4 regions of the Enterobacter sp. QK-SA4 genome follow, and region 1 is predicted to be linked to each of the others. Evidence: predicted binding sites of a transcription regulator. Region 1 holds the regulator's gene; each other region holds the start of a gene.
The links. The regulator sigma-54, encoded in region 1, starts transcription at its own class of promoters, with help from an activator protein. The targets are predictions, from matches to a motif close to GTTGGCACANNTTTCGCTNT.
Positions count from the first base shown of each region.

Region 2: the regulator sigma-54 is predicted to act here: its motif matches at 1,845-1,864, upstream of AC1VYI_RS03625 (gamma carbonic anhydrase family protein).
Region 3: the regulator sigma-54 is predicted to act here: its motif matches at 2,409-2,428, upstream of AC1VYI_RS18410 (amino acid ABC transporter substrate-binding protein).
Region 4: the regulator sigma-54 is predicted to act here: its motif matches at 3,529-3,548, upstream of AC1VYI_RS10140 (branched-chain amino acid ABC transporter substrate-binding protein).

Region 1 covers NZ_JBXFXH010000007.1:542,407-547,311, reverse strand. The annotation lists gene kdsC (3-deoxy-manno-octulosonate-8-phosphatase KdsC) at 1-498, shown strand, start outside; gene lptC (LPS export ABC transporter periplasmic protein LptC) at 495-1,070, shown strand; gene lptA (lipopolysaccharide ABC transporter substrate-binding protein LptA) at 1,039-1,593, shown strand; gene lptB (LPS export ABC transporter ATP-binding protein) at 1,600-2,325, shown strand; gene rpoN (RNA polymerase factor sigma-54) at 2,373-3,806, shown strand; gene hpf (ribosome hibernation promoting factor) at 3,829-4,116, shown strand; gene ptsN (PTS IIA-like nitrogen regulatory protein PtsN) at 4,199-4,690, shown strand; gene rapZ (RNase adapter RapZ) at 4,736-4,905, shown strand, end outside.
Region 2 covers NZ_JBXFXH010000007.1:432,314-437,218, reverse strand. The annotation lists tRNA gene AC1VYI_RS03635 (tRNA-Glu) at 1-43, opposite strand, end outside; rRNA gene AC1VYI_RS03630 (16S ribosomal RNA) at 129-1,670, opposite strand; gene AC1VYI_RS03625 (gamma carbonic anhydrase family protein) at 2,143-2,697, shown strand; gene AC1VYI_RS03620 (DUF1488 family protein) at 2,673-2,921, opposite strand; gene aroE (shikimate dehydrogenase) at 2,918-3,736, opposite strand; gene tsaC (L-threonylcarbamoyladenylate synthase type 1 TsaC) at 3,741-4,313, opposite strand; gene AC1VYI_RS03605 (DNA topoisomerase family protein) at 4,306-4,860, opposite strand; gene smg (DUF494 family protein Smg) at 4,887-4,905, opposite strand, start outside.
Region 3 covers NZ_JBXFXH010000007.1:3,471,666-3,476,570, reverse strand. The annotation lists gene gltK (glutamate/aspartate ABC transporter permease GltK) at 1-335, opposite strand, end outside; gene AC1VYI_RS18415 (amino acid ABC transporter permease) at 335-1,075, opposite strand; gene AC1VYI_RS18410 (amino acid ABC transporter substrate-binding protein) at 1,231-2,136, opposite strand; gene lnt (apolipoprotein N-acyltransferase) at 2,489-4,027, opposite strand; gene corC (CNNM family magnesium/cobalt transport protein CorC) at 4,033-4,905, opposite strand, start outside.
Region 4 covers NZ_JBXFXH010000007.1:1,798,728-1,803,632, forward strand. The annotation lists gene livM (high-affinity branched-chain amino acid ABC transporter permease LivM) at 1-1,211, opposite strand, end outside; gene AC1VYI_RS10135 (ABC transporter permease subunit) at 1,223-2,137, opposite strand; gene AC1VYI_RS10140 (branched-chain amino acid ABC transporter substrate-binding protein) at 2,237-3,358, opposite strand; gene AC1VYI_RS10145 (YecA/YgfB family protein) at 3,781-4,449, shown strand; gene AC1VYI_RS10150 (hypothetical protein) at 4,723-4,905, opposite strand, start outside; gene AC1VYI_RS10155 (IS5-like element ISKpn26 family transposase) at 4,890-4,905, opposite strand, start outside.

The DNA.
Region 1 (4,905 bases):
GAAAACATTCGTCTGCTCATCCTGGACGTGGATGGCGTACTTTCCGATGGCCTGATTTACATGGGCAACAATGGTGAAGAGCTGAAAGCGTTTAACGTTCGCGACGGCTACGGTATCCGCTGTGCGCTCACCTCGGGTATTGAGGTGGCTATCATCACCGGGCGAAAAGCTAAACTGGTAGAAGACCGCTGTGAAACCTTAGGCATTACCCATCTGTATCAGGGTCAATCCGATAAGATGGCGGCGTTTAAGGATTTACTGGGTAAACTGGCTATCGCACCGGAAAACGTGGCCTACGTCGGAGACGATCTGATTGACTGGCCCGTGATGACTGAAGTCGGGCTGAGCATCGCCGTTGCCGATGCGCATCCGCTGCTGATCCCGCGCGCTGATTATGTCACCCACATCAACGGGGGCCGTGGTGCCGTACGCGAAGTCTGCGATCTGCTTTTGCTGGCGCAGGGCAAGCTTGATGAGGCCAAAGGGCAATCGATATGAGTAAAACCAGACGCTGGATTATCATTTTGCTTTCGCTTTTCGCACTGGTATTGATTGGCGTGAACCTTGCCGATCGCGACGATACGCAAACGGAAGTGGTCAACAATAACGATCCAACCTATAAAAGCGATCACAGCGACACCGTGGTCTACAGCCCGGAAGGCGCGCTTAACTATCGCCTGATTGCCCAGCATGTTGAATATTTTTCAGATGACGGTATTTCGTGGTTTACCCAGCCTGTCATGACCACATTTGATAAGGACAAAGTGCCGACGTGGTCAATTAAGTCAGATCGGGCAAAACTGACAAATGACCGTATGCTTTATCTGTATGGTCACGTTGAAGTCAACGCCCTGACCGCTGACTCGCAACTGAGAAAAATTACGACGGATAATGCCCAGATTAACCTGGTAACCCAGGACGTGACCTCGCAGGATCTGGTCACACTGTATGGCACAACATTTAATTCCAGCGGTTTGAGAATGCGCGGGAACTTACGCAGCAAGAACGCCGAGCTGATTGAAAAGGTTAGAACCTCCTATGAAATTCAAAACAAACAAACTCAGCCTTAAAGTAATTATCGCCAGCGCGATGCTGGCGACCAGTCTCCCCGCGCTTGCTGTAACGGGCGATACCGACCAACCGATCCATATCGAGTCTGATACCCAGTCTCTCGATATGCAGGGCAACGTCGTCACCTTCACGGGTAACGTCGTCATGACTCAGGGCACCATCAAAATTAACGCCGACAAAGTGGTCGTGACCCGTCCGGGTGGCGAGCAGGGCAAAGAGATCATTGATGGTTACGGCAACCCGGCAACCTTCTACCAGATGCAGGACAACGGCAAGCCGGTGAAAGGTCACGCCTCGCATATGCACTATGAGCTGGCGAAGGACCTGGTCATCCTGACCGGAAACGCGTATCTGGAACAGCTGGACAGCAACATTACCGGCGACCAGATCACCTATCTGGTGAAAGAGCAAAAAATGCAGGCTTCCAGCGAGAAAGGCAAACGCGTCACGACCGTACTGGTTCCGTCGCAGCTGCAGGACAAAGGCAAAGGCCAGGCCCCGGCACAGAAGAAGAGTAACTAATTCGTTATGGCAACATTAACTGCAAAAAATCTCGCGAAGGCCTACAAGGGCCGCCGTGTCGTAGAAGATGTCAGTCTGACCGTCAACTCCGGCGAAATTGTAGGGCTGCTCGGCCCTAACGGTGCGGGTAAAACCACCACCTTCTACATGGTCGTTGGCATTGTGCCGCGCGATGCCGGCAACATTATCATTGACGATGAAGACATCAGCCTTCTGCCGCTGCACGCGCGCGCGCGTCGCGGGATCGGCTACCTGCCGCAGGAAGCCTCCATTTTCCGTCGTCTTAGCGTTTACGATAACCTGATGGCGGTCCTGCAAATTCGTAACGATCTGACCAGCGAGCAGCGTCAGGATCGTGCCAACGAGCTGATGGAAGAGTTCCACATTGAGCATCTGCGCGACAGCCTCGGTCAGGCACTCTCCGGGGGTGAACGCCGTCGCGTTGAGATTGCGCGTGCGCTGGCCGCAAACCCGAAATTTATCCTTCTGGATGAACCGTTTGCTGGCGTTGACCCGATCTCGGTTATCGACATTAAACGCATCATTGAACACCTGCGTGACAGCGGGCTTGGCGTACTGATCACCGACCACAACGTCCGTGAAACGCTGGCCGTGTGTGAACGCGCGTATATTGTGAGCCAGGGCAATCTGATCGCCCACGGTACGCCGCAGCAGATCCTCGAAGACGATCATGTTAAGCGCGTCTATCTTGGGGAAGACTTCAGACTCTGATAGGGTAGAGGTAACGTAACGCCGAACCGGAGAAAAATGCTCTGAACATGAAGCAAGGTTTGCAATTAAGGCTCAGCCAACAACTGGCGATGACGCCGCAGCTACAGCAGGCAATTCGCCTGTTGCAGCTGTCCACGTTAGAACTTCAGCAGGAGCTCCAGCAGGCGCTGGACAGCAACCCCCTGCTGGAACAAACCGATCTTCATGACGAGGTAGATACTCAGCAGTCACAGGATACAGAAGCGCTCGACACCGCGGATGCACTCGAACAAAAAGAGATGCCCGACGAGCTTCCGCTGGATGCCAGCTGGGATGAAATCTACACCGCCGGAACCCCTTCCGGTACGCGTGCAGACTACCAGGATGATGAGCTACCGGTCTATCAGGGAGAGACCACCCAGTCGCTGCAGGATTACCTGATGTGGCAGGTGGAACTCACCCCCTTCTCCGATACCGACCGTGCGATTGCCACGTCCATTGTTGATGCCGTTGACGACACCGGCTATTTGACCGTCACGCTGGACGATATTCTGGAAAGCATGGGCGACGACGAGATTGAGCTTGAGGAAGTCGAAGCCGTTCTGAAGCGCATCCAGCGTTTCGATCCGGTAGGCGTGGCCGCAAAAGATCTGCGTGACTGTCTGCTGATCCAGCTTTCTCAGTTCAGCAAAGAGACGCCATGGATCGACGAGGCGCGCTTAATCATCAGCGATCATCTGGATCTGTTGGCCAACCACGATTTCCGCAGCCTGATGCGCGTCACGCGGCTGAAGGAAGAGGTGCTGAAAGAAGCGGTGAATCTGATCCAGTCGCTCGATCCGCGCCCGGGACAGTCGATCCAGACCAGCGAGCCCGAGTACGTCATCCCGGACGTGCTGGTCAGAAAACACAATGACCGCTGGGTCGTTGAACTGAACTCAGACAGCATCCCTCGCCTGCAAATCAACCAGCAGTATGCCTCCATGTGCACCAGCGCGCGTAACGACTCCGACAATCAATATATTCGCAGCAATCTTCAGGAAGCGCGATGGCTGATCAAAAGTCTGGAGAGCCGAAATGATACGCTGCTACGCGTCAGCCGCTGTATTGTCGAACAGCAGCAGGCGTTCTTTGAGCAGGGCGAAGAGTATATGAAACCGATGGTACTGGCGGATATCGCCCAGGCCGTCGAGATGCATGAATCAACCATTTCCCGTGTCACCACGCAGAAGTATCTGCACAGTCCACGCGGTATTTTTGAGCTTAAGTATTTCTTCTCCAGCCATGTGAATACCGAGGGCGGCGGCGAAGCGTCGTCAACGGCCATTCGTGCCCTGGTGAAGAAGTTAATCGCCGCGGAGAACCCCGCGAAGCCACTAAGCGACAGTAAGTTAACCACCATGCTGTCCGATCAGGGTATTATGGTGGCACGTCGTACTGTTGCGAAGTATCGAGAGTCTTTATCCATTCCGCCGTCCAACCAGCGTAAACAGCTGGTCTGACACAACCGATAAGGAAGACACTATGCAGCTCAACATCACTGGACAAAACGTCGAAATTACTGAGGCTTTACGTGACTTCGTGAACGCGAAGTTTGCAAAACTCGAGCAGTATTTCGAAAGGATCAATCAGGTCTATATTGTGTTGAAAGTGGAGAAAGTGACTCATATCTCGGATGCCACCCTGCATGTTAACGGGGGTGAACTGCATGCCAGTGCGGAAGGGCAAGACATGTACGCTGCTATCGACGGCTTGATTGATAAGCTTGCACGACAGCTCAATAAACATAAAGATAAACTGAAACAACACTAATTGTCCGGGCAGTTAACGGGTGCAGGACGGCCTGTTGTGAAACACAACAGGCCATTTGTACAGTTAGCGCTTAGGTGAAATTATGATGAACAACGATTCCGCTCTTCAACTGAGCAATGTCCTTAACCAGGAATGTACCCGCAGTGCGGTTCACTGCCAGAGCAAAAAACGTGCGCTGGAGATCATCAGTGAACTGGCTGCCAAACAGCTGGGCCTGCCGCCGCAGGTGGTGTTCGAAGCGATTCTGACCCGTGAAAAAATGGGCAGTACCGGTATCGGCAACGGCATCGCGATCCCGCACGGCAAACTGGAAGAGGATACCCTGCGTGCCGTTGGTGTGTTTGTGCAGCTTGAAACACCCATCGCTTTCGATGCCATTGATAACCAGCCCGTCGATCTCCTCTTCGCGCTGCTGGTGCCCGCTGACCAGACAAAAACCCATCTGCATACGCTGTCGCTGGTCGCAAAACGTCTGGCCGATAAAACCATTTGCCGTCGACTGCGCTCGGCCCAAAGTGATGAAGAGCTCTATCAAATTATCACTGAAGCAGAAGGCAATCAGGATGATGCATAACCAGGAGATGGCCTTCACATCTGTTGTCCTGAGGAGAAACGGAACATGGTGCTGATGATTGTCAGTGGTCGTTCAGGGTCGGGGAAATCCGTTGCTCTGCGCGCCCTGGAAGACATGGGTTTTTACTGCGTCGATAACCTGCCGGTCGTGTTGTTACCCGACCTGGCCCGCACGCTGGCGGAGAGACAAACCTCTGCCGCCGTCAGTATCGACGT
Region 2 (4,905 bases), 110 kb from region 1:
CGCCGTGAAAGGGCGGTGTCCTGGGCCTCTAGACGAAGGGGACGTGTAAGTCTCAATCGCAAGACGCCTTGCTATTTACTTTTCATCAGACAATCTGTGTGAGCACTGCAAAGGCATGTTCTTTAAGGTAAGGAGGTGATCCAACCGCAGGTTCCCCTACGGTTACCTTGTTACGACTTCACCCCAGTCATGAATCACAAAGTGGTAAGCGCCCTCCCGAAGGTTAAGCTACCTACTTCTTTTGCAACCCACTCCCATGGTGTGACGGGCGGTGTGTACAAGGCCCGGGAACGTATTCACCGTAGCATTCTGATCTACGATTACTAGCGATTCCGACTTCATGGAGTCGAGTTGCAGACTCCAATCCGGACTACGACGCACTTTATGAGGTCCGCTTGCTCTCGCGAGGTCGCTTCTCTTTGTATGCGCCATTGTAGCACGTGTGTAGCCCTACTCGTAAGGGCCATGATGACTTGACGTCATCCCCACCTTCCTCCAGTTTATCACTGGCAGTCTCCTTTGAGTTCCCGGCCGGACCGCTGGCAACAAAGGATAAGGGTTGCGCTCGTTGCGGGACTTAACCCAACATTTCACAACACGAGCTGACGACAGCCATGCAGCACCTGTCTCAGAGTTCCCGAAGGCACCAAAGCATCTCTGCTAAGTTCTCTGGATGTCAAGAGTAGGTAAGGTTCTTCGCGTTGCATCGAATTAAACCACATGCTCCACCGCTTGTGCGGGCCCCCGTCAATTCATTTGAGTTTTAACCTTGCGGCCGTACTCCCCAGGCGGTCGACTTAACGCGTTAGCTCCGGAAGCCACGCCTCAAGGGCACAACCTCCAAGTCGACATCGTTTACGGCGTGGACTACCAGGGTATCTAATCCTGTTTGCTCCCCACGCTTTCGCACCTGAGCGTCAGTCTTTGTCCAGGGGGCCGCCTTCGCCACCGGTATTCCTCCAGATCTCTACGCATTTCACCGCTACACCTGGAATTCTACCCCCCTCTACAAGACTCTAGCCTGCCAGTTTCGAATGCAGTTCCCAGGTTGAGCCCGGGGATTTCACATCCGACTTGACAGACCGCCTGCGTGCGCTTTACGCCCAGTAATTCCGATTAACGCTTGCACCCTCCGTATTACCGCGGCTGCTGGCACGGAGTTAGCCGGTGCTTCTTCTGCGGGTAACGTCAATTGCTGAGGTTATTAACCTCAGCACCTTCCTCCCCGCTGAAAGTACTTTACAACCCGAAGGCCTTCTTCATACACGCGGCATGGCTGCATCAGGCTTGCGCCCATTGTGCAATATTCCCCACTGCTGCCTCCCGTAGGAGTCTGGACCGTGTCTCAGTTCCAGTGTGGCTGGTCATCCTCTCAGACCAGCTAGGGATCGTCGCCTAGGTGAGCCGTTACCCCACCTACTAGCTAATCCCATCTGGGCACATCTGATGGCAAGAGGCCCGAAGGTCCCCCTCTTTGGTCTTGCGACGTTATGCGGTATTAGCTACCGTTTCCAGTAGTTATCCCCCTCCATCAGGCAGTTTCCCAGACATTACTCACCCGTCCGCCGCTCGCCGGCAAAGTAGCAAGCTACTTTCCGCTGCCGCTCGACTTGCATGTGTTAGGCCTGCCGCCAGCGTTCAATCTGAGCCATGATCAAACTCTTCAATTTAAGTTTGATGCTCGTGAATTAAACTTCGTAATGAATTACGTATGTTCACTCAGAGACTTGGTATTCATTTTTCGTCTTGCGACGTTAAGAATCCATGTCACTTTGAGTGCCCACACAGATTGTCTGATAAATTGTTAAAGAGCAGTGCAACGCGGCTTTCGCTCACCGTTGCGAGGTGGCGTATATTACGCTTTCCTCTTTGAGAGTCAACCCGTTATTTCAGGATTTTTTCTCTTCAACCGAACCGCTTGTTGTGTGAAGTGATTCACATCCGCCGTGTCGATGGAGGCGCATTATAGGGATCCCATTTTTTAGCACAAGTATTTTTTAGATCTTTTTTTCCGACTGCTGATTTTCCGCTCTTTTCGCTGAAATCCCGCCCGATCTGCTTAAATATTGACGTATTTTGCCTTGCCTCGATCCCAAAATATGATCAAAGTCTTCTGTATAGCGCCCATTGTTAGAGGTAGATATGCCCGCAGTATTACGTCCTTATAAAGATCTGTTCCCCCAAAAAGGCGATCGCGTGATGATCGATGCCAGCAGCGTGGTGATTGGTGATGTCCGAATAGCCGATGATGTCAGCATCTGGCCGCTCGTCGCCATCAGGGGTGATGTTAACTATGTGTCGATTGGTGCACGTACCAACATTCAGGACGGTTGCGTTCTGCATGTCACGCACAAATCCTCCTATAACCCGGAGGGCAATCCCCTCATCATTGGAGAAAAGGTTACCGTCGGTCATAAAGTGATGCTTCACGGCTGCACTATCGGAAATCGCGTGCTTGTTGGCATGGGGTCGATTTTGCTGGATGGCGTCATAGTAGAAGATGACGTAATGATTGGTGCCGGTAGCCTGGTCCCGCAGAACAAACGGCTGGAGAGCGGCTATCTCTATCTGGGAAGCCCGGTAAAACAGATCCGCCCCCTGAAGGAGGCAGAGATCGAAGGGTTAAAATACTCAGCGAACAACTACGTTACGTGGAAGAATGAGTATCTGGATCAGGACAACCAAACCCAGCCCTGATCGTCTTCCTGCTGTTCGCGGATTAAATCGCTGGCTTCCTCTTCCAGATCCCAGCGATTTTCGCAAAATACCGCTATCGGGTTTGAACCGCCAAAACGACGCAGCAGCGTTTCCCCATGAATGGCACAGGTAAGTTGCATACCCTGCACCAGCACCGGAAAACAAACCGCTTGTTTACTCTCATCCCAGCTCTCTCTGTCCGGGAAATGAATAGCCTGGTTCACGCCGAAAGCTCCTGCTTTAACTTTTCAATGACAGGTTCAACCGCAGGCAACACGCCATGCCAGAACAGCACCGCATGCGCGGCCTGACCCACCAGCATTCCCATCCCATCGGCTAACTGTTTCGCGCCGTGTTGTTCGCACCAGTTAAGGAAAGGCGTCTTCCCTTTCTGATAAAACATGTCATAGAAGTACATATGCGCGCTGACCAGAGAAGCGGGAATTGCCGGGATCTCTCCATTGATGCCGCTGGACGTGGCGTTGATGACAAGATCGAACTCACGATCGGCAAGATCGTCAAGCGCTACCGCGCTCACGCTGCCGGTATGGGCAAACAACGCCGCCAGCGCTTCTGCGCGGGAAAAGGTTCTGTTGGTAATGGTCACCGCGCAGTCCAGTGAAAGCAGAGGCAACAGCACTCCCCGCGATGCGCCACCCGCACCAATCAGCAGGACCCGAAACCCGGGCTTAATAAACGACAGTCGTTCCAGGTCGCTAAGTAAACCAATCCCGTCGGTGTTGTCACCCAAAAGGCGCCCATCCTCAAGCCGTTTTACGGTATTGACTGCACCAGCCAGTGAAGCGCGCTCGGTGAGCTCATCCGCTCGTTCGAAGGCTTCCTCTTTAAAAGGAACCGTCACATTCGCGCCTTTACCGCCCGCGGCGAAAAAAGCCTCCAGCGTTGGAATAAATGCATCCACCGGTGCCAGTACGCGACCATAGGGATGATTTATCTGCAGCTGCTTCGCAAATTGCTGATGGATCAAAGGTGACTTGCTATGTGCGATCGGATTACCAAAAACAGCATAGGTTTCCATGAGATTACCCCTGGCGAAAACGTTCGCCGGTCAAAGCATCGCGAATTTCAGACGGATTCAGGCGCCCTCCCGTTTCACCGACAGCGACTGGGAAGTCATTCCCGAACTGCGCCAGTACTTCTTCGGTTGTCCGGCAAGGTGGCAATCCGGTCAAGTTGGCGCTGGTTGAGACCAGCGGTTTACCAAATGCCAGACACAGCTCAACCACCAGCGGATGGTCAGTTACGCGAACGGCGAGGGAATCAAAACGTCCGGTTAACCAGCGAGGCGTTGTCGGCTGCGCCGGGAAAACGAAGGTCACCGGGCCAGGCCACGCGGAGAAGATAGTCTCGCGCTGCGCCGGCGTCAGCATGGAGTCATTGATATAGGGTTTAAGCTGCTCGTAATTCGCAGCGATCAAAATCAGCCCTTTCTCGACGGGTCTTTGTTTTAAGGCAAGCAGTCGGCTCACGGCCATCTCGCTGTCAGGATCGCAACCGACTCCAAAAACAGCTTCAGTTGGATAGGCGATGACTTCTTCTTTTTTCAGTACGTCCACAGCATGCGCAATGGAGCCTGATGGCAGGTTATTATTCACTATTTTGATCCGCCGTAACCGGCTTTCCACATTGTTTACTGGCGCAGAAGCGTTTCATGCCTTGCGCCGTTTTCTTCTCTATAAGTAGCGGATAATTGCAATGAGGGCAGGTTCCCGCTACCGGTTTAAAATTGATAACGAACTGGCATTCAGGGTAGCGATCGCACGAATGGAAAGTCTTACCATAACGGGAGCGGCGCTGTACCAACAGACCGCGCTGACACTGTGGGCACGCAATTGCCGTTTCATCAGGCTTATCGATTTGTTCCGTATGCTCACATTCCGGGTAGCGGCTACATCCAATAAACATGCCGAAACGCCCCTGCCGCAGGGCTAATTCACCACCGCAGAGTGGGCAATACTGACCCTCCAGAATTTTAACGATATGTCCATCCGCCTGGCTTTTCAGGGGACGGACATAATCACATTCCGGATAGTGTGAACAACCGAGAAACGGGCCGTGTTTCCCGGACCGAATAACAAGTTCAGCCCCGCACTGCGGGCAGGGCTCGCTTTTATGCACCGTGAATAGTGCTGATTTGGCCATAACAACTCTTGGTGCTGCACATTGAATTAGTGCAGCATACCTTCA
Region 3 (4,905 bases), 2.9 Mb from region 1:
TAGTAAGCGGCCTCGAACATTGAGAACGCCACCATGGCGGAGATCAGACGGATATCGGTTTTCGGCGAAAGCCCCAGCACGTTCTGCAGGAAACCGGGCACAATCAGGTAAAACCACAGCAGCACCATCACCAGCGGGATGGAACGGAACACGTTAACGTAGGCGGTCGCAAACCAGGCGAGCGGCTTAAAGCTCGACAGGCGCATGACGGCCAGCAGGGTACCCCAGACGATACCAATGATGATGGTGATAACGGTGATTTTTAAGGTAATCACCAGTCCATCAAGCAGGTAAGGCATGGATGGAACGATAGAACTCCAGTCAAATTCGTACATTATTTGCCCCCCAGATTACCCGGCAGGCGGATTTTGCGTTCAACCAGGTTCATCACCAGCATGATGAAAGCGTTAATCAGAACATACGCGAGCGTAATCGCGGTGAAGGATTCCCACGCGTGAGCGGAGTAATCCAGCAGCTTGCCCGCCTGCGCGGCCATGTCGACCAGGCCGATAGTCGAGGCGATGGCCGAGTTTTTCACCAGGTTCATCATCTCGGAGGTCATCGGCGGAACGATAACGCGGTAGGCGTTAGGCAGCAGCACGTAGCGGTAGGTTTGGGGCAGCGTCAGGCCCATTGCCAGGCCCGCGTTTTTTTGTCCACGCGGCAATGACTGAATGGCGGCACGCACCTGCTCGCAAACGCGCGCAGCGGTAAACAGCCCCAGACACATCATGGAGGAGACAAAGAACTGCACGTTCGGATCCAGCTCAGACTTGAACCACATGCCAATATTTTCCGGCAGCAGTTCCGGGATGACCAGATACCAGGTAAAGAATTGCACGATCAGCGGAACGTTACGGAACAGTTCCACATACAGGGTGCCAAGCGTTGAAAGAAAACGGTTAGGGACGGTGCGCAGAATACCGAACAAAGAACCGACAAGAAACGCGATAATCCACGCCGTTATCGATAGTGCCACGGTGACCTGAAAGCCGCTCCACAGCCAGCCAAGATAGGTGGTGTTGCCGAACGGGGCTTGTTGCAGGAATATGCCCCAGTTCCAGTCTATTGACATAATAAACTCCAGAAAAAAAAGGGTAGCAGCGCTACCCTCGAAGATTGGTGAGAAGCTCATTTTTCGCGCTGAGTGGGGAACGACCACTCAACGTATAGTCTGTCCATGCTTCCCGACAATCGAGAGGGCAGGAGATCCCGCCCCTGTAGTTCTAATTAGTTAAGAGCCTTGTCATTTGGTGATTTGAACAGCGCTTTCATGTCGTCAGACAGTTCAAAATTCATGTTCAGGTTTTTTGGTGGAATCGGGTTCTTGAACCACTTGTCGAACCATTTCTCCGCTTCGCCGGAGGTCTGCACCTGAGCGATGGTGTCATCGATCAGCTTTTTGAACTGCGGATCGTCTTTACGCAGCATACAGCCGTAGGCTTCTTTGGACTGCGCGGTACCGACGATATCCCAGTTGTCTGGTTTTTTCGCTTTCGCACGTTCGCCCGCCAGCAGAGCATCATCCATCATAAACGCGACGGCACGACCGCTTTCCAGGGTACGGAAGGAGTCGCCATGGTCTTTCGCGCTGATGATGCGCATATCCATTTTCTTCTCGTCGTTCAGCTTGTGCAGCAGCACTTCTGACGTCGTACCAGAGGTCACAACAACCGCTTTGCCTTTCAGGTCAGCGAAGTCTTTGATCTCGCCGCCTTTTTTCGTCAGCAGACGGGTGCCCACGACAAAGATAGTGTCAGAGAAGGCAGCCTGTTTCTGACGCTCGAGGTTGTTGGTGGTGGAGCCACACTCGAAGTCAAAGGTGCCGTTTTGCAGCAGTGGAATACGGTTCTGTGAAGTGATTGGGATCAGCTTCACCTGCAGGTCAGGTTTGTTCAGCTTTTTCTTCACAGCTTCAACGATGGCGTTGGAGTAATCCTGTGAATAGCCCACGACTTTTTGCGTGTTGTCGTAGTAAGAGAACGGGACTGAAGATTCACGGTGGCCGACCACGATGACGCCGTTTTTGGCAATCTTGTCGAGAGTGCTGCCTGCTGCCGGAGCATCTTCAGCGTGAACCACGCCTGCAGACATTCCCATAACCAGCATTGCTGTGGCCAGTTTACGTAATTGCATACCCAACTCCTTTTTTATCAGCGCCAGCGACGCATTGATACCCATTGTGATGTTGTTATATCTCGCGCAGTGCGAGTGCAGTGTTATGCAAGCTTGTTAACATTTAGTCTGGCTTAATGTAAAGATTTTGCTGCGTTATTGTTTATTTTTGCGAAGCGCGCCGCACCATTCAGAGGCAAATATCTCCCGTTGCACCGTTTCGGTGCTACCGATGATCTACGCTGGTGCGACAAAGTTGCACGTTAAGCCAAACTGCGTTTACCTGAATAAACAAAGCAATAGGCGTGCCAGAATGGGAGTCTGAAGAAAATTGTCGGGTGGCGGCTACGCCACCCGACAACAGAAGGAAAGGTTATTTACGACGCTGACGCAGGCTCATCAGCACCGCGCCAAAGCCGAACAGCGCGGTCAGTACCCACAGCGGCCAGTTGCCGGTGCGCGCGTATGGCGTCAGCCCCGTGGTTGGCGTGACTTTAGTGGTCAGCACCTCGCGGGTAAACTGCGGGATCATCGCCTGAATCTCGCCCTGCGGACCAATCACGGCGGTGATGCCGTTGTTGGTGCTGCGCAGCAGCGGACGCGCCAGCTCCAGAGAGCGCATACGTGCCATCTGGAAGTGCTGCCACGGCCCGATTGACTTACCAAACCAGGCATCGTTGGAGATGGTCAGCAGATAGTCGGTATCCGGGCGGAAGTTATCGCGTACCTGCTCGCCGAGAATGATTTCGTAGCAGATGGCCGCCGTCAGGGCCAGGCCGTGCGCGTGCAGCTGAGGCTGTACGTACGGGCCGCGGCTGAAAGAGGACATCGGCAGGTCAAAGAACGGGGCCAGCGGGCGCAGAATCGACTCCAGCGGGACAAATTCACCAAACGGCACCAGGTGGTTCTTGTTGTACCGGTCAGTGGAGTGGTAGCTGTACTCGCTGTCTTTCCCGAGCGTAATGATGCTGTTGTAGGTGTCGTAGCGGTTCTGCTGATTCAGACGCGCATCGACAATCCCGGTGATCAGCGTGCTGCCCCGAGCCAGCAGCAGGTCGTTCATCATGTTGAGGAACGGCTGCTGGTTGAGCTCCAGATCGGGAATGGCAGATTCCGGCCAGATAATCAGCTGGGATTTACCCATCACCTCTTCGGTGGCGTTGGCGTAGATCTTCAGCGTATTCAGCAGCTCTTTCTCATCCCACTTCATAGACTGCGGGATGTTCCCCTGCACCATGGACACCTGCAGGGTGCGCTCTGGCTCGGGCGTGAACCACTGGATATAGCGCAGCGGGAAGGGCAGGGCAAACAGCACCAGCGCCACAGCCAGCGGCTTCCAGCAGCGTGTGACCAGCGCTAATACCAGCAGGCCGCTCACCACCATCAGCAGGAAGTTAATGGCCTCAACGCCCATGACCGGCGCCAGCCCCTTCAGCGGGCCGTCAATCTGGCTGTAGCCGAACTGTAGCCACGGGAAGCCCGTCAGCACCCAGCCGCGCAGGAACTCGGTTATCTGCCAGACTACCGGCGCGGCAATGGCGACACGTAACCAGGTGGTTTTTGGCCACAGGCGAGAAAGGATGCCGGCGAACAGACCGGTATAGAGCGAGAGATACGCGGCGAGCAATACCACCAGGAAGACGTTTACCGGGCCAGGCATACCGCCAAACTGGGCGATGCTGACATAGACCCAGTTGATACCTGAGCCAAACAGCCCCAGCCCCCAGAAGTAACCGATGGCAGCAGCCTGTACCGGACGACGATTCAGGGTCAGGCCCTGAAGCCCCATCAGGGAGAGAATGGCGGCGGGCCAGATATCGTAAGGAGAAAAAGCCAGCGTACCGCTGGCTCCGAGTAACAGCGCCAGCAGCAAACGGACGCGCTGGCGTTCAAGCAGTGGGGCAAATGCCATTTACATTAATCTTCCAGTTTTGGCACCGGTGAGTCGTCCGGCGTTCTGACGTGAACCTGTATAATACGTCGGCTGTCGGCCATTGCCACTTTGAACTGGTAACCGTCGATGTCAACGGTCTCACCGCGCGCCGGGAGGTGGCCAAAGGCCTGCATCACCAGCCCGCCAATGGTATCGACCTCTTCATCGCTGAAGTGGGTACCGAAGGCGTCGTTGAAGTCCTCGATGGAGGCCAGCGCGCGCACGGTCCAGGTGTGGCGGCTAAGCTGACGGAAGTCGATATCTTCTTCTTCGTCGTACTCGTCTTCGATTTCGCCCACGATCAGCTCAAGAATATCTTCGATCGTGACCAGACCGGAAACGCCACCAAACTCATCAATAACAATCGCCATGTGGTAACGCTGAGAGCGAAATTCTTTCAGCATCCGATCCACACGTTTACTTTCCGGCACAACCACGGCCTGGCGTAACACTTTTTCCATGCTGAAGGCTTCGGCATCGCTGCGCATAAACGGCAGCAGATCTTTCGCCATCAAAATCCCTTCGATGTGATCTTTGTCTTCGCTGATGACCGGGAAACGCGAGTGGGCGGATTCGATGATCACATCGAGGCACTCGTCCAGAGTCTGGTTACGTTTCAGGGTGATCATCTGCGAGCGGGGGATCATGATATCGCGAACGCGCTGGTCGGCGATGTCCATAACCCCTTCGAGCATTTCGCGCGTATCTTCGTCGATAAGGTCGTTCTGCCCGGAATCACGAATCAGCTCCAGCAGCTCATCACGGTTTTTGGGTTCGCCGTGGAAAAGCTGGTTCAGAATGAGGGAGAAAAATCCCTTTTTACTGGTTGTCGTGTCGCTACTGTGTGAATTGTCGTC
Region 4 (4,905 bases), 1.3 Mb from region 1:
CGCCAGATCATCATCACCACCATGAGCATGCCAAACAGCAGGACGCGGTACTCGGCAAAACTGCGCAGCAGTTCCGGCGTTACCGTGAGCACAAAGGCGGCCAGCACCACGCCAAGCGTCGAGCCCATCCCGCCCAGCACCACAATGGCGAGGATCAGCGCCGATTCAAAGAAGGTAAAGGAGGTGGGATTCACGAACCCCTGATAGGTGGCGAAGAACACCCCGGCAATGCCCGCGGTCGACGCGCCCAGCGTAAAGGCGGAGAGCTTAACCAGAACATGATTCAGCCCCATCGAGCGGCACGCAATTTCGTCTTCACGCAGCGCTTCCCACGCCCGACCAATCGGCATCCGCGTCAGGCGGTGCTTGATATAGAGCACCAGCATTACCACCAGGAACAGAACCGCGTAGATAAAAATAAACTTCATGTTCGGGTTGTAGGTCAGGTGGAAAAATTCGTGGAAGGGCACGCCGCCTTCTTTCGCGCGTCGTCCAAATTCCAGGCCGAAAAAGGTGGGGGGAGGGGCCGAGACGCCGTTTGGGCCGCCGGTGAAGGTCAGCCAGTTGTTCAGTATCAGGCGAATGATCTCCCCGAACCCGAGGGTGACGATGGCAAGGTAGTCACCGTGCATGCGCAGTACCGGGAAACCGAGCAGGGCGCCTGCGGCGGCGGCCATGATTGCCGCCAGCGGCAGCATGCTCCAGAAGCCTAAGCCGAGATACTGGTATCCCAGCGCCAGACCGTACGCCCCAATTGCGTAGAACGCGACATATCCCAAATCCAGCAGGCCGGCCAGACCCACGACGATATTCAGCCCCAGACCGAGAAGCACGTAGATCAGCCCGAGAATGGCGACGGTCAGCACATATTTAGTGGCGACAAACGGAAAGCAAATCGCAAGGGCAATTACCAAAGGAATAATCCAGCGCATGCGGCTTTTATATTCCGGTGGCCGGACATATACGCCCGCGCTATCGGCTTCGAAGCGCGCCTGGAAACGGGCGCCCGCGGCGGTACCTAAAAAGACGCTCAACAGAAAACGCCCGAACATGACGATGCCAACCATCCAGGCCAGCCGTTGCCCGGCGAAGTTAAAGCTGTACCCGTCCAGCACCACGCCCGCAATGGGGCCGAAAATAATCAGCGCAATCAGTCCGGAAAAAATCGCGTCCAGCATGCAGCGTTTAAGTGAAAAACCGTGTGATGTCATCATTCTCTCCCTCACACTTTGGCCACAATCGGGCGCCCAAGCAGGCCCTGGGGACGGAAAATAAGGATCATGACCAGCAGGCCGAACGAAAAGACATCTTTATAGTCCGAGTTCACCATGCCTGAGAACTGGGCTTCCGCCACGCCCAGGATAAGGCCGCCGAGCATGGCGCCGGGGAGGGAGCCGATGCCGCCGAGTACCGCTGCAGTAAAGGCTTTAATGCCGATCACGAACCCGACGTAGAAATCAAAGGTGCCGTAATTCATGGTGATCAACACCCCCGCCAGACCGGCCATCGCCGCGCCGATCACAAAGACCAGCGAAATGATCCGGTCGGTGTTAATGCCCAGAATGGAGGCCATCTTACGATCCTGTTGTACCGCGCGGCACATCCGGCCCAGCCGGGTATGGTTGATAATCCAGGTGAGCATCAGCATGCCGGCAAACGAGGCAACCAGAATAAACACTTTGGTGTAGGTTATCTGTACGAACCCGTCGCCCAGATGCAGGCGAATCACGCCGTCCAGCATGGTCGGCACTCCTTGCTGACGCGGACCCTGGCTCAGCTGAGCGTAGTTTTGCAGGATAAGCGACATGCCGATGGAGGAGATCAGCGGCGCCAGGCGCGTGGAGTTGCGCAGCGGCTTGTAGGCGATACGCTCGATGGTCCAGCCGTACACCCCGGTTACTACAATGGTGAACACCAGCGTCCCGAGGATCAGCAGTGGGAACGACTGCAGACCGAAGAACGAGAGCAGCGCCAGGCCGATGGCGCAGAGATACGCGGAAATCATATACACTTCGCCGTGGGCGAAATTGATCATCCCGATAATGCCGTACACCATGGTGTAGCCGATGGCGATTAAACCGTAGACGGAGCCCAGCGTTAAGCCATTGATTAACTGTTGCAGGAAGAATGTACTCATCTTAGCGCGCTCGTTTTATAGGCTGCGCGATGCGCGCAGCCGGATGTTTATTACGCGCCGACGGGCAGGCCCGCCGACGTTGAGCGTGACTCCGTCCCGTTACTGCACTTCCTTATATTTTCCTTTGTCGTCCCACTGATAAACCACGTAGTCAGACACTTTCAGATCGCCTTTGCTGTCCCAGGCTTTTTTGCCCATCACCGTGTCGACGGAATTGGCCTTTAGCCACTCGCTGGCTTTGGCCGAGTCCTTGCCGCCGGTGGCCTTGAAGGCTGCGGCAATAGCCTGTACGGAGGCATAGGAGTAGAGGGTGTAACCTTCCGGCTCGAATTTACCGGCGCGGAATTTCTCGATAACCGCTTTGCCGTCCGGGATCAGGCGCGGGTCTTTACCGAAGGTCATGTAAATGCCATTGGTATACTGCGGGCCGCCCGCGGCGGTCACCATCTCTTCGTTGACAATACAGTCGCCGGAGAAGAATTTCGCCTGCACGCCCTGTTCGCGCATCTGGCGAACCAGCGGACCGGCTTCCGGGTGACAGCCACCGAAGAACACGACGTCCGGTTTTTGCGCGCCGATCTTCGTCACCAGCGCGTTAAAGTCTTTTTCACCGCGGGATAACCCCTCGTACATCACATCCTGAACCCCGCGTTTCGCCAGCGCCGCTTTGGTGGCGTCAGCCAGACCCTGACCATAGGTGTCTTTATCGTGAATAATCACCACGCGCTTGGCTTTCAGCTTGTCGATGATGAAGTCGCTGGCAACCTGACCCTGCTGATCGTCGCGGCCGCACATGCGGAACATATCGCTCATGCCGCGTTCGGTGATCAGCGGGTTAGTTGAGCCGGGGGTAATCGCAATAATGCCCGCGTCGCTATACACCTCGGAGGCGGGCATTGTGGAAGAGGAGCAGAAATGGCCGACCACGGCGTTGACTTTATCCTGGTCAACTAAACGGTTGGCGACGGCGACGGCCTGCTTGGGCTCGCAGGCATCATCCCCCTGAACCAGTTTGATCTTCTCGCCGTTAATGCCGCCTGCGGCATTAATGTCTTCAGCAGCCTGCGTTGCGCCATGCCAGTACTGATCGCCATAGGTGGCATTGGGACCCGTGAACGGCCCGGCCACGCCAATCACAATATCTGCCCGGGCGGAAAACGCCGTCACCAGGCAACCGGCCAACACAAGAGAAAGAGGAGTTCTGATAAATTTCAGCGACATTATTATGTTCCTTAGCAAAGAGGTTTTTGCACCACGGCGTAAACCCGAACGCCCGACGGCGCAGCCAATCCGAAACACGAGCAAGAACAAAATGCACTAAACGAACAAGATACAGACGGCATCCTGCATGTACGGCGAGGTATCCCTGCGCAGCGTCGCGCGAAGAACATTAAGCAAAAACGTTGCCAGAATGGTTAACCCTTTGACGGGCTTGTGACATGTCTGAGTATAGAGCGCCGCGTTATGCCGCCTTGCGGGAGGAGAAGAAATTACAGCGGAGATCACATATCGTTAACAATAAAGCCCATAAGTTGTGCAAAGGTCACGATTTGCACGTTTTTGCAGCAATAAAGACCTAAACTTCAGCCCGGAGAGGCGTGAGATATGTGTTAGGATCGTTTCCTTTTGCAGGAGTGTCAGCGATGACTGAAGGCCCATTGAATGAAAGCGAAATGGCGTGGCTTGAAGAGACGTTAATGTCTTACGGTCATGATGATGCGTCCGTGATTGACGTGTCCGAACTGGACGGCATGCTAACCGCGGTGCTTTCCGGTCCTGTTGTCGTTGAGCCAGATGCCTGGCTGGTGGCGGTGTGGGGCGGCGAGAAATATATCCCGCGCTGGAAAAACGATCGGGAAATGAACCGTTTTATCGATCTCTGCTTTAAGCATATGAACGATATTGCCGAGCGCCTGAGCGAGTACCCGGATCAGTTTGAACCTATGTTCGGCTATAACGACGTGGACGGTGAGAGCTATACCGTGGTGGAAGAGTGGTGTTATGGCTACATGCGCGGCGTGGCGCTGACGGACTGGTCAGCCTTGCCGGAAGCCCTGAAGGCCGATCTTGACGTGATTGCGCTGCACGGGACGGAAGAGAACAGCGAAAAGCTGGATGAACTGTCCGAAGAGGAGTACATCTCCAGCATCGAAAGCATCCAGCCTGCGGCGCTGCGCCTGTATAACTACTGGGTAAACAACCCGCAGCAGCCGGAAGCGAAGAAGCCGACGGTGAACGGCACGAAGGTCGGGCGTAACGATCCGTGTCCTTGCGGCAGCGGGAAGAAATTTAAGAGCTGCTGTTTGCACTGAAACATTTTTGTGGCTTTGCTTCGTTCACCTTAAGACCAGTAGAAAATAATACGTTCTTAACCTGTGAACGAGATAAGGGGCCGTCGAGGCCCCTTATCAATCCTCCCGGCTCCGCGGAAAATCGATGCTTCGCACTGCGCTTACCTCCCAACCTTCTGCCTTCAGGTAATGATAACTCTCTGAACTTTGCCGTAAACGATATATATATGGCCAGGCATATCAGACCGTGAATAAGCGCAATGTTTATTGTTGCTCATCGAATACCATTGATCTCTATACCCTGAAGGGCTTAGGGAAGGTGCGAATAAGCAGGTCATTTCTTCCCAAGCTGACTCGCTGATTAAAATTTCGCGGATCTGGGCCGATTTTTTTCCCGCAAACACATCGAATCAGCCTATTTAGGCTATTTTTTCCACCATTTCTGGCGTTATTTCCGGTTTTTACTGAGATCTCTCC